2 regions of the Kovacikia sp. CALU 1929 genome follow, and region 1 is predicted to be linked to the other one. Evidence: riboswitches for the same ligand, from Rfam matches in the RefSeq annotation. Region 1 holds a riboswitch; the other holds the start of a gene.
The links. A riboswitch is a leader RNA that binds a small molecule or an ion and turns the genes downstream of it on or off. The one in region 1 is predicted to bind cyclic di-AMP.

Region 1 (6,973 bases):
CACAGCAGGTAATCACAAAGCGAGAGATGAGTAAATACTGACTGGAAAGATTGGGTGGGTAAATCACAAACCCCTGAACCCGTGCCTTTTGACCGGTGTAAGCGTCCGGTTCTGGATAAACGGTCAATGTCCGAATCCAGTCCACCAGGGATTTATCTTCGGTCTTTTCAGCCCCCCGAAACGCCTGGGGTCTAACTCGCGTTACAGTCAACGTATCCGTTGCCCCCCGATCCAATGCGGTCTGGCTGGCAAAGGCACGGGGTGTAATCACCATTCCCAGAACTGCGATCGCCAGCAGCAGCAGACTCCCAAATCCGGGTGGAAACACTCTGAGATGTTGTGCCACCGTCCCCCCACCTCGAACCGTTGAGCGTCTTGCCTGCCGCATTAACATCAGTCCCTTTAACCCAGCCACCACTATCAGCGCAATTCCAGCCACTACCGTCAGCCACATATAGCTGGGATGGATCAGTAGATAGAGTTTGCCACTAGCCCAGTAATTCAGAAACAAAACCCCCCAGGCAGCGATCGCCAGTACATCCAGCCAGGGGGAAAGGGTGAGAAGAAGACGTTTCATGCTAGCTAACATATAAATTCACAATCAACGTCAGCACAAATGTTAACTGGGCTGCCAGGGCAAATAGGTAAAAAATAGCTCTGGGTTTGAAGATGGACAGCATTAAGCCCACGGCTTTCAGGTCAATCATGGGACCAAAGACCAGGAATGCCAGCAGGGAACCTGTGGTAAAGGTGGAGGCAAAGGAGAGGGCAAAGAACGAATCAACCGTCGAACAAATTGACACGACTGCCGCCAATAGCATCATGGCAAGAATCGAGGTGACGGGTCCCTGTCCCAAACTCAAAATAATTTCGCGGGGAACAAAAACCTGCACGATCGCCGCGATCGCACTGCCCAAAACGAGCACTCCGCCCAGTTCTCGAAACTCCTGGACGGTATTTTCTAACAGCAAATTTAACTTATAGGACAGGGGTTTGCCTGCTGTACTCGCTGCCACCATCGTTGCCTGAAGCTCGGCCACATCGGCTCGTCCGGCTTGCCCTGGCTGATTCAACCAATACGTCCCGGACTGGAGGAGAGGGGAAGATTGGTCGGTCAGAGATGAGGGGGCATCCAGCCGCCCCCTTTCTCCTCTCTCGTCTTTCTTCACTGGTATTGCCCTTGCCACCGCTGGTTGGAGCATGGGGCGTAGATCCTTTTGAACACTGAAAACGCAGCCAACAATCGTTGCGATCGCCAGCGAAAACCCAATTCGCATAAACACAACTTCTGGCTGGTCACGAAATGCTGTCCAGGTTGCCCAAAAAACGATCGGATTTATTGTCGGAGCCGCCAACAGAAACCCAATGGCAACCGAAGAGGGCACCCCCTGCATCAACAATCTGCGGGCAACCGGCACATTGCCGCATTCACACACCGGGAATAAAAAACCGATGCAACTTCCGACAAAGGCACCTAACAGGGGATTCTTGGGCATCATCCTGACCAGTTTGCGTTCATCCACAAAGAACAGAAGCACACCGGAAAACAGCACCCCTAAGAGCAAAAAGGGAACTGCCTCTACCAGCAGGCTCAAAAACAAAGTAAACGCATTGTTCAGTTGGTTCGGATTCATGCGTACAGAGATCCCATCATCCAGGTCATTCTATCTAAAGAGTCACCACTCTATCGGAATGTTGAGGGATTTGTCCATCTGACTACAGATGCTATTTTCTAACTCGCGATAGAGTAAAAAATCGATCAAAATGCTATTTGAAGATGGGTGGATCAAAATGCGATCGCCTTGTCAATCTGCACATCCACTTAATTTAGTTTATTTAACTAGTCAGAATTGTTACTTGAAACGTTGAATTTATTCAGGCAAAGCTCAGTTAGAAAGGTGTTTTGGTGGAACAGTAGATAGGTTTCGTTACAGAATGGATCATAACCTGGGTAATGATCCCCACCTTAATGAGAAGTCTTGATAAAACCATCCTGGGAGAGATGGGCGATTAAAACTGAGTGCGCTATATTAGCTACGAAGTGACTTGAAATCATACCCTGATTAACTGCAATTGTTTTACACATAGCAGATTTCAAGGGTAGGCTTGTTTAGATTCATTAACATATCCTGCATCTTCCATTCGCAGGAGTTTTTCATCAGTGGGTAGCCTAATCTGAGATTGTTTTAACAGTCAATCCCTGTTAAGCAATGTTTCAGAACGGAGGAACCAAACTTTCAGGGGCTAATCTCAACTTCCTTGAGAGAGACACCTTCCAGTCTTAGCCCGTCAGCTAACTCCGTCGGCAATGGGAGGAGTACCCAAGACTATCGCTTTTACAGCATTGGTCATTGGTGCCTCCGGAAAGACCGAAGACCTTCGGACAGGTCTATTGTGTCTATGACCTAACCCACCTCTCCTTAACCCTAATTTTGAGAGGTTTTTAATTGTGAACATTTCGCTCATGCTTGCCCGTCTTGAAAGTGCCTTGGGTCGTAACGATCTGACTGAGCAGATGGTGCTTATTCCACCTAAAAAGTCAGGTGGTAAATCGTTTCCTGAGAGTTTGACCTCTAAAGATTTGCATTTTGTCGTTGGTTACAATGGTTCTCCTCGCAGCCAGACAGCCTTAGATCTGACCCTGTGGATTGCCCATCAGACTCGGTTAGCAACCCATAAGCAGGTGACTGTTCAAGTCGTTTATGTCGTTGATTTGAATGATGAATGTGGGCAGCCACGGCTCCAAACAGTCGCATCTGGGCTGACGAATAGCCGGGAAATGGGCGGCTACCGTCAAAAACGATCGCTGGCTCGTCCGGGTGGGGCGATCGCCGAATTGACCTCCCCGGCTCACCTTTCCACGACCCAACAAACTTGTCGGTTTGACCAGTTTGAGCAGGCAGATCGGATCCTATGGCAAGCGCGCAATCTCGCAGAGGAATGGCGCGGTTCCCTTGAAACTCATTTGCGCTTTGGACAGGTAGCAGAGGAACTGCGGACTGTAGTGGAAACAGAGTCCGCTACGCTGCTGGTTTTGGGCTGTGAATCGACTGATAATGCTATCGTGCAGCAACTAGATTCTGATTTTCCCTGTCCAGTTTTGGGAATTCCATCGGTGGTGTAATAGACTGCGGCATAAGTTCAGCAACCCTTGTTCAGTCAGTACGAAGGGCTGAGTGAGAAGTGCGAAGTAAGTCAGCTTAGCGGGTATGCTTAATGCGATCGATTTCCTGCTGAAGGTCTTCTATCTGGCGACGCAGGTTGTCAACTTCTGCCTGAGTTTCCGAGGGTTTGGTGGCGGTTTTTGCCTCAACATCAACTGAGCCTTCCGCTCCAACCCGGTGATAGTTGCCAGCCTTAATCTGACGATATTCTTCGGAGGTTGACCACTCCTTCAAGAAAATGGCACGTTCGACGGTAAAGGGGTGGGTCATGAAAATTCCCTGGGACAAGTTGTTATACAGCAGAAATTTGTAGACCTGGTTCATTCCATCCTGGTCAAGTTCCTGGTAGCGCTCAGATTGGCGGATAAACTCGTCCAGGCTCAGTTCATGGGCATGCTGGCTGCTTCCCCCTGCCATTTTCATCATGGAATTCATGACCGGCTTCAGGTCATCCATCACCAGTAGGGAAGCGCGATCGGCAGACAGTTCAGCTTTCCGCAGCCATTCATAGAAAGCCATTAGCAAGCCGGTAGAGATCAGCTCACTCAAACCAAAGGTCATTCTTGACAATCCAGAAATTGCCAGCGTTGTCCAGATTGCCATCTGGATCAAAACCGAGTGACCACACTTGATGTGACCCAGTTCGTGGGCAATCACCGATCTCAGTTCCACTTCATTGAGTAAATCCAGCAATCCAGTATTGATGGTAATGCAGGGATGTTCCCGCCCCAGGGCAAAAGCGTTAACCAGAGGATTTTGAGAAACAAATAGGCTTGGCTCTGGGTGGATGTCCAGATCGCGCAAGCATTCTCGAAAGATTTGATAGATGTTGGCATACTGGCGTGGTCCCACCTGGATGCTGCTACCCATATGAAACACAAACTGGGGTCGTTCAGCTAAAAATTCCACAAATTTACTGGCAACCAGGTCAAACCCTGGCACGTTTCGCAAGGCTTGTTCTGCCTGCTGATCAAGCGGGTGTCGGAAAGCTTCGCTAGAAATTCCAGTGTAGGTAGGCATAGGTTAATTTTGTTATCTTGCTGATCTTTTGTATCGTATTAGCCTGTTTGTAGCAGCCGTTCAGCCCATAATTTCTGGAAATCCTCACTCACATTTAGCTATGGCTAGTTTCCATCGCCCCCGATTAGTCATATTGTCTACTGCGATCGCGGCTGGAATTGCCTTAATTGGGTCAATTTCTCTGGCACATGCCTGCCCTTTCAGTGGGAAAAAGCTGTCCAGTCCGGTTAACCATCCGGTGGGACTATCTGACGAGTCAGGTAGCTCTGTTCGCTCAGATAGATTTGCCCTTTCCGCTGATCGGTTCCAGCCCAATAGCAGTGAGCGAGGGTTGATGCCGTGGGGTATCGCCGGATCTATTGCCAGTGTGGGACTGGTTGCCGCGGGTGTTGCTTACAAAACCTATCGTTCGCATCGTTTGGATGCGGTTACTGATGAAGTTTTGTTTGATCATCCCCATCTGGAACATCCAGAGCTGTCGCTGACTTTTCTTCCTAAGGAGGCGTTTTCCTGTCAGTTCGATCGGAAAGAGCCTATCTTGAACCGTTAATCGTCGTCTAGCTAATGACGCGATCGATTTCATTGCGTTTGGTTGTTGACAAATTCTCCTTGGTTGTGTGCGGAAATACCCTCTGGCGTTAAGCTGGAGGGGTTTTTATTGGGGAGTAAGTTTTGCTCAAAGAGACAAGTTTAAGCGTACCGATTCCACAAGAATTAGCAGGCTCAGAATTAACGACCAAACCCTCCCCCACCTGGCGTTTCAATCACAAACACATCGCCGGGATGCATTTCGACTTCTGCCTTACTGGTAAGGGGTTCCACAGTGCCATCCTGACGTTCGACTGAATTACGTCCCGTTGCACCGGCGGTTCCCCCTTCTAAGCCAAAGGGTGGAACGACTCGATGACTGGACAAAATCGCTGCGGTCATTGCTTCCCGAAATTGAATGCGCCGAATCACGCCATTGCCGCCCTGGTGGCTACCCTGTCCTCCACTGTGGGGACGAATCGCAAACTCCTGTACCAGAACTGGAAATCGCCATTCCAACACTTCGGGATCGGTCAGCCGTGAGTTGGTCATGTGGGTTTGCACGGCATCGGTTCCGTTAAAGGTTGCCCCAGCACCGGAACCCCCACAAATGGTTTCGTAATACTGGTACTGGTCATTGCCAAAGGTGAAATTGTTCATGGTGCCTTGGGAGGCAGCCATCACACCCAGCGCCCCATAGAGGGCATTGGCGATCGCCTGAGAGGTTTCCACATTGCCTGCCACCACCGCCGCCGGATAGTGGGGATTCAACAGGCACCCCTCTGGAATCACAATCTTTAACGGTTTGAGGCAGCCTGCATTCAGCGGAATATCATCCTCAACCAGGGTACGAAACACGTAGAGTACCACCGCTTTGCAAATTGCCAATGGTGCATTCAGGTTGGTGGCTTGTTGCGGTGAAGTGCCGGTGAAATCGATGCAAGCAGAGCGATCGCGGTCATCAATTGTGATTTTGACTTGAATCTGACTGCCATCATCCATTGGGTAGGTGAAGCTGCCGTCCTTTAACACATCCAGCACACGCCGGACTGCCGCTTCTGCATTGTTCTGAACGTGCTGCATATATACCTGCACCGTTGCCAGTCCATAATGCTCTACCATCCGTTGGAGTTCCCGCACCCCCCGTTCATTGGCGGCAATTTGGGCTTGCAGATCGGCCAGGTTTTGCACCGGATTTCGCACCGGATAGGAACCAGCGCTGAGCAATTGCAACAGTTCTGCTTCTCGAAATCGTCCTTGCTCCACAATTTGAACGTTATCCAGCAACACCCCCTCCTGGTCGATCGCCGTACTGTAGGGTGGCATAGAACCCGGCGTAATGCCGCCAACGTCGGCGTGGTGTCCCCGCGAAGCGACGTAGAAGAGGGGAGAGGGGGGAAGGGGTGAGGGGGAGAGAAAAACAGGAGTGATAACGGTGATATCGGGGAGATGGGTACCACCGTTGTAGGGATTGTTTGAGGCATAGGCATCACCGGGTTTAAGGGTATTGCCCTTTGCCTGGATTAAACTACTCACACTTTCACCCATAGAACCCAGATGAACTGGGATATGGGGCGCATTGGCAACTAACTGTCCTTGCTGGTCAAAAATGGCGCAGGAAAAGTCGAGCCGTTCTTTGATGTTGACCGAGTAACTCGTATTTTGCAGCGTGATGCCCATTTCCTCAGCGATCGCCCGCACCAGGTTATTAAAAATCTCTAACAAAACCGGATCCGGTTTAGAGTGCAGGGAAACGGCAGAGGAACCGGGAGAAATAGCATCATGACCAGTTTCTTCCTCGTTCCCCTGCTCCCCTCTCCCCCCATTCCCCTGATCCCGCTTCAGAATTAAATGGTTACGGTTGGTCAATTCTGCCGACCATCCCGGTTCGATCACGTTCGTGCCTGTTGGTTCAATGATCAGAGCCGATCCCGTGATGCAATCGCTAGGTCTGAGGTCACTGCGCTGATAGACAGGGGTACTCCACCAATTCCCTTTGGTATAGACTTGTACGGTCGTAATGGGTTCGAGGGGGTTTGTTCTGCCCACGGGCAGCACGGGTTCCTCGAGGCTGCTGGTTTGTCCGATCGCTTCGATCGAAACCGCTTCTACAATCAGCGCCTTACCTGGCATGGTAAAGCTATACCGCTGCTGGTGTGCCTGTTCAAATTGGGAACGCATGGCTGCTGTATCGCCAAAATCCACAACTAAGGCAGAATCCGTTCCGGCATAGCGGAGATGAACCTTCCGCAAAACGTGAA
Region 2 (6,973 bases), on a different contig from region 1:
CCTGCTTTTGTAATTTGCCCCGTGTCAGGGCATCCAGTGCGCCAAAGGGTTCATCCATCAGCAGCATTTTGGGACGAATTGCCAGGGCCCGGGCAATCCCAACCCGCTGTTTCATGCCACCTGAAATTTCATCCGGATATTTGTTCGCAGCGGCAGTGAGGTTCACCATTGCCAAATGTTCATTCACAGTGCTGACCTTTTCACCGCTAGAGAGACCTTCAAGAACTTCATCAACTGCCAATCGGATATTCTCGCGCACGGTCAGCCAGGGCAGTAGGGAGTAATGTTGAAACACCATCATGCGATCGCACCCCGGTTTGCGAACTTCTTTCCCTTCTAAGGTCACCAGCCCAGAGGTTGCCCGCTCTAAACCTGCCACCATTTTGAGTAGGGTTGATTTACCACAGCCTGAGTGACCAATCAGGGAAACAAACTCATCCTCACGCACCGTCAGGTTGATGTCGCTTAATACAACAAACGCTCCACCATCCGGGGTTGGATAGGATTTTGTCAAGTTGTCAATGACCAGAAAATTAGTCTCCACTGGTTGGCTGTAGTTGGTGTTGGAGGAATGCAAGGTTGCTTTAACCATAATGTCTCCTTGGACTAGGGGGATGAAGGACAGGGGACAGAGGACAGGGGGACAGGGGGACAGTTAAGAATTAAGAATTAAGAATTAAGAATTAAGAGTTAAGAGTTAGGAATAAAAAACTGAAGAAGTAAATATTCTTTAATTCAGAACTCTCAACTTTCAACTCTCAACTCCTCTTCCCTCAATGTCATAGTTAACTGACATATATCTGGTTTGGACGATTTGCTCGGATTTCAAAGCTGTTCAGGTAACCTACTGGATCGCTGGGATCGAATCCTTTGTTATCGATAAATACGTCTGGAGATTCAACTTTGTAATCATCTTTTGGGCATTCGATCCCCAGATCTGCGGCGACTTCCCGATAGATGTCGGTTCTCCAACCTTGTGCGGATAATTCTTCAGCATTAGCAGGAATTTCCTCGATTTGCCCCCAACGAGCAGCCTGAGTCATGAGCCAGATGCCGTGCGATCGCCAGAGGAAGGTGGAGTGATCACCCGCTACTTTGGCAAGATTGCTGGGAAGGTCATAAAAAATGGTGGTGTCGTCCGCCTGCCGGATCCGATCTTTGCCATCAAAACCACCGTAGTTGTATTCACCCAGAATGGCTGGACGGGTAAATTTATCAATCGGTCCTTTTGGGGGTTTTGCACCTGTAAAAGAGCGCTCAGTAATCAGTTCTGCAACTTCTGTCCGATTTTCCGGTTTGCTGCAATACTGGCAGGCTTCGATCATTGCCTTCAGTAAGGAGCGGTAGGTTTTCGGGTACTGCTCGATGAAGCTCTCCATGACCCCCAGCAGGCGATCGGGGTGCCCTGACCACACTTCTTTTCCCTGGGCAAAGGTGAAACCGACCCCAGCATTTCCAGTGATAGCGCGGGTATTCCACGGTTCTGCGACCATATAGCCCTGCATCGCTCCAATTCTCACATTCGTCACCATTTGCGGCGGCGGCACAATGATGATGCGAAATTCCTTATCTGGTTCAACGCCTGCGGCAGCGGCGATGTAGCGAATAAAGTATTCGTAAATTGCTGAACTCAGTACCACTGCCCACACGCGATTTTCTGGAGGCTGCCGGTCAAAAAAGTTGCGGAACTGGCTGCCAAATTCCTCCAGATTGCCATTGTACTCGTGCCAGGGACGCAGTCCCGCATCCCACATCGCTCGATTCATAGTCATGGCGTTTCCATGACGGTGGATGGTCATCCCAGCACAGAGGGGAGCGTGGCGGGCACCTTCAGCCCCTGTGCGAGCATTCATCACCGCTCCAGAAACCACTGGAGAGGCATCCAGACGACCAAAAATGATGCCATCCCGCGACGTTGCCCAACTGGCTTCCCGGCTCAGACTCACATTTAACCCATACTTGCGAAAGAAACCCTTTTTCCAGGCGATCGCAAACGGCGCACAGTCATTGACGGGCACATACCCTACGGTAATATCAGGCTTTTCCAGTTCTGCGGGTTTCACCACTGGTTCCACTGCTAGAGCTGCTTCAGTCAGTCCTCTGGCAGAGCGGTCTGCATTGATCTGGCAAGCGGATAATGTGCCAACGGTGGTGGCAGCACCCAAGCCAAGCAGAAACTCTCGTCGTGTCCAAATTTGTCTGGTCATAACGGCTTCAGTTAATGGGAATTGTTGAATCGGACTGGTTGGTTGTTGGTTGTTGGCTGTTAGTTGTTAGCTGGGAATCAGCCTTCAGTGGGCAGCAACTCTCAACTTTCAACTCTCAACTTTCAGCTTCGTAATTGGTTGCAGCAGTAGGGCGGCGATGAGTCACCAGGATCTGCAATTGGGCGATCGCAAAGTCAAGCAATAGCCCAGTCACACCGATGACCAGTACTGCTAGAAAAACGGAACTGAGGTTGAGACGGCTCCATTCATCCCAGACAAAAAAGCCGATGCCAATTCCCCCCGTTAACATTTCCACCGCCACAATCACCAGCCAAGCAATTCCTAAACTGATCCGTAATCCAGTAAAAATGTAGGGTAGGCTGGCAGGCAGGATGATTTTATAGATCTGCCGCCATTTGGGCATTTCCAGTACACGTGCCACATCCAGAAAATCCTGGGAAACACTAGAAACCCCCAAAGCTGTATTGATAATCGTGGGCCACAGCGATGTCACGAAAATCACAAAAATTGCCGAGGGATCTGCCAGGTTGAAAATGGCGAGGGCGATCGGTAGCCATGCCAGTGGGGATACGGGTTTAAGAATCTGAATCAGAGGATTTAACGCCAGCATCATTGGTCTGGACATGCCAATTAAAAATCCAACTGGAATGGCAACCACTGCCCCCAGCAAAAAGCCAATTAATACCCGTCGTAAACTGGCAATCAACAGCCAGCCAATTCCCAAATCTCCGGGACCCCTCTGGTAAAAAGGGTTCAGAATAAAGTCCAGGTTATTCACCAGTGCTTCTGCTGGAGTTGGCATTAGTTCATGCCGAAGCAGAGCGATCGCCCACCAGAGCAAAATTAAACCCAAAAATCCTAGTGCTGGTAGAATCACCGTATCCCGAAGTACCAGCGTTTTTGAGCGCTTCCAGCTAGACTGAGCAACTGCGGCAAAAACCGCAGCTAGATTCATCTGAAAAATCATCTTCAGTTCCTCAGTGTCCGGTGCAGGTAAATTGAGCAGTCCTGGCTAGAGACACTGACGAGTCTGAAGCATTACCGATTGTGAAATGCTGCTGACTCTTCAGTCCTCTCTCAATGCTGACGGAGTTAGCTGACGGGCTAGGGCTGAGAGATGCCCTTCGGAAAGGAGACGAGATAAAAGATGAAGGATAAAAAACCCTAAGTTTTTAGCCTTTACCTTAAGTCCTTAGCCTTTTTCCAGATTCGCCCCAAAGTTTGGTTCCTCCGCTCTACCTCTTACATAAGCCTCATGCGTTCTTAGTAAGAAGAAGATTAAGCTGACTGGCTCAAGTTGTTTTCAAGAATTTAGCACACTTTTCCAGGATTGGGGCAATCTCTCTGGAGAAGGGTTCTGTGGATTAGCGACTCCTGAGTTTGCCATCTTCGAGATAAGCAATTTGGTCGGCTACGTCAATAATTCGAGGATCGTGGGTGACTATAAACACGGTGCGTCCCTGTTCCTTTGCCAGTTGGCGCAGCATTTCAATCACCGCATGTCCATTGTGAGAGTCCAGGGCAGCCGTGGGTTCGTCTGCTAGGATTAGCTTGGGGTCGCTTGCCAGGGCGCGGGCGATCGCCACCCGCTGTTTTTGCCCACCAGAGAGATTCCGAGGCAATTGGTTGGCTTTATCTGCCAGTCCCACCTGTTCTAGAAGCGACTGGGCTTGTTCACGGGCTTTGGTTTTGCGAATCCCTTTCACATTCAAGGCAACTTCAACATTTTCCCGAGCCGTCAAGGCTGAAAACAGGTTGAAATCTTGAAAAACAAACCCAATATTTTGCAGCCGAAACCGGGCTAACTCGGCTTTAGACAGGGAGGTGATTTCCTGACCCAGCAGATGTACACTCCCTTGCGTGGGAGTCAGCAGCCCAGCCAGAATAGACAGTAATGTTGTTTTACCAGATCCAGAGGGTCCCATCAAAAGCTGAATCGCTCCCTGGGGCACGCTTAGGTCAATTCCCTGTAAAGCCTGAAATGGCTCCTTAGGAGTACCTAGTACCATTGCCAGGTTTTTGACGGCGATCGCATCAAATTTTTCAATCGTTCTACACCGTTCCAGCCGTTCTAAAGGTTGAACCGGGTTTCTCACAAGATTAGACAGGACAACCTGGTAAGCCAGCATTCATCTTCCTCATGGGGGATCCTGATCAATAGACGGACTGGATGCCAAAAAGGTTCAAGAGCGGGGCAGTGAGTACAAGATGTGGAGAAGAGTGAAGCAAAGGGTCTGGCGGTTAAATCCGCGATTACGCGAACAAAATCCGTCTGCGAGTAAACCACAACGACGTGAGGATGAGTGGATGGGTGTCACTGCCGTCTGCTCAACGGACTTTCTGAGCTGAGCGGTTTAGCCAGTCCTGAATTTGAGAAATTCTGACTGCATAGTTGATGACATTGCCATCGACCTTTTTCCAACCGGCATGGAGGGCTACCACATAATATTCATCGTCCACTTTCGCCAGGATGGGTCCACCCGAAGCTCCACCCTTCGTATCACAGTCATGCAGGAGTAACCCGTCTTTTTCGCCCATCACACTGCATCCGCGATGGACACCTGCCGTCAGCCCCGGACCCGCGGTTAGTTCTAAGCCGCCGTAGACTTTGGGGGTGCTGGGAAAGTCGGCAGAGTAACCGACCAGCGACAGCTTGTTGGAAAACTTGGGAAATTCAGAGGCTGAAGGAGCTTTCCAGCCCAGAAAACCATATTTTTCACCTAGAGGCTTGTCTAGCTTGAGAACTGCCCAATCATTGACATCTACTGTGGCGCTGTGTTCCTTAAAGTCTGTGCCATAGTAATAAGCTTCCACATTGCCCACATCGATATCGTCCTGTAAGGCTCCGTTAATCAGGTTGGGCTTAAACTGAATGGCTCGGCTAACTTTGTGAGTGTTAGGGTTGATGACGCAGTGAGCATTGGTCAGAACGATACTTTTGGCAATCAGGGTGCCTGTGCAACTGTAGCGCTTGCCATCGGCTGCAACCCCTTCGATTCTGCCGATCGCAGACCAGGGAAAACTACGATTGACCATTGGCACCCGGTCATCTCTACCAATAATGGCGCGGAATGGGAAGGGATTGTCAGATCGCCCCAGCACGGGTGGAAAAAATGGTTTGCTATCTTCACCAAGATTGAGAGTCGCTGGATCCGCAATCTGAGTAATTTGAGAGCCTGCTGGTTTCTGAGAGCGTTGGGGGGGATTAGAGGGCATCTGGGCATTAGCAGCAACCAGATGAGTGAGAAACACAGCACCCAACATTCCGCTTGCAATCGTCTGGGATCTCCTGCTCATAGACTTAATGCTCTTATATCCGTTAGTTCAAATATTAGGGCAGCAAGGTAAATCCCTCGCCCTACCCAGATCTACCGCTGCAAACACTCAAGTTATGCAAGGGGTTTGTGAATTTTTAACCCCGATTGGGGGGTGGCTCATTCAGCAATAGCCAGTACATGCCTAACTGCTGTACAGCCTGGGAAAATTGAATAAAATCCACTGGTTTACGAATATAGCTATTGCATCCCAGGCTGTAGCTGTCGAGCAAGTCCTGCTCTTCTTCGGAGGTGGTTAGAACAACGACTGGCAAAAGCCTGGTGCTTTCGTGCGATCGCAGTTGGCGCAGCACCTCAATCCCATCCACCCTGGGCAGCTTTAGATCCAGCAGAATCACCGCTGGCTGAATGCTGATATCCCGTCCAGCATAAGTTCCCTGACCAAATAGATAATCCAGTGCTTCTACGCCATCGTGGGCAACCACAATCTCATTAGTAATCCGACTGCGCTGTAGCGCCCGAATTGCCAAAGCCTCATCATCCGGATTATCTTCTACCAAAAGAATCGATCGCCCATTAATCATCGTTGTCCCCAGCATTGAACCAAAATAACTTCTTGTTGAAGGAGTCATCAGAATGTACCCGGTAACAAGGAATTAGTGATTAAGTGTTAGATTTCTGACACCTCACTCCTTACCCCTCACACCTAGCACCTCACACCTCACACCCCCTCTACCCCCATAACGTAAAGTAAAAAGTAGCACCCTCCTCGATCGCCCCTTCTGCCCATACTCGCCCACCATGACGATGGATGACGCGCTGAATCGTCGCCAAGCCAATGCCGTTGCCAGGAAAGTCACTCATGGAGTGGAGTCGCTGGAACGCGCCAAACAGCTTGTGGGCATAAGCCATGTCAAAGCCTGTTCCATCATCCTTAACGAAGTATATTTTTTTACCAGTATCATTGGCAACCCCGAATTCGATGCGGGCACAAGAATGTTTGGAGGTGAACTTCCAGGCGTTTTCAAACAGATTCACCAGCATTACCCGCAACAGGCGAGAGTCACCGGATACGGTCATGCCGTCCTGAATGATGAATTCGACATTCCGATCAGGGGCAGACTGTTTCAGGTCAGAGGTAATTGCTAGAGCAATCTCGCTCAGGCTAACTGGTTCCTGTCGCAGGTCACTGCGGGTTACCCGTGACAGGGCAAGCAGATCGTCAATTAGCTGCCCCATCCGCTGAGTTGCTGCTCGAATTCGGTTCAAATAGTCCTGTCCGGTAGCATCGATTTGCTCAAAATAGTCTTCCAGCAATGCCTGACTAAACCCGTCAATGCTGCGGAGAGGTGCCCGCAGGTCATGGGAAACCGAATAGGCAAAGGATTCTAGTTCTTGATTGATCGCGCTGAGTTCGGTGTTACGCTTCTGTAAATCCAGGTTCAGTTGCTTTACCTGCTTTTCTGCCTG

Region 2: linked by a shared signal. The riboswitch ahead of ntrB (nitrate ABC transporter permease) and the one ahead of AC1S52_RS31110 (universal stress protein) in region 1 are both predicted to bind cyclic di-AMP.

What each region holds. Positions count from the first base shown of each region.
Region 1 is NZ_JBXBCF010000111.1:948-7,920, forward strand. Features, by position in the region: gene AC1S52_RS31100 (TIGR03943 family putative permease subunit) at 1-577, opposite strand, end outside; gene AC1S52_RS31105 (permease) at 579-1,634, opposite strand; cyclic di-AMP (ydaO/yuaA leader) riboswitch at 2,188-2,320, shown strand; gene AC1S52_RS31110 (universal stress protein) at 2,450-3,124, shown strand; gene AC1S52_RS31115 (M48 family metallopeptidase) at 3,201-4,184, opposite strand; gene AC1S52_RS31120 (hypothetical protein) at 4,285-4,734, shown strand; gene AC1S52_RS31125 (hydantoinase B/oxoprolinase family protein) at 4,914-6,973, opposite strand, start outside.
Region 2 is NZ_JBXBCF010000058.1:22,278-29,250, forward strand. Features, by position in the region: gene AC1S52_RS07300 (ABC transporter ATP-binding protein) at 1-592, opposite strand, end outside; gene AC1S52_RS07305 (ABC transporter substrate-binding protein) at 786-2,207, opposite strand; gene ntrB (nitrate ABC transporter permease) at 2,323-3,195, opposite strand; cyclic di-AMP (ydaO/yuaA leader) riboswitch at 3,296-3,491, opposite strand; gene AC1S52_RS07315 (ABC transporter ATP-binding protein) at 3,593-4,357, opposite strand; gene AC1S52_RS07320 (trypsin-like serine peptidase) at 4,557-5,525, opposite strand; gene AC1S52_RS07325 (response regulator) at 5,641-6,135, opposite strand; gene AC1S52_RS07330 (GAF domain-containing protein) at 6,236-6,973, opposite strand, start outside.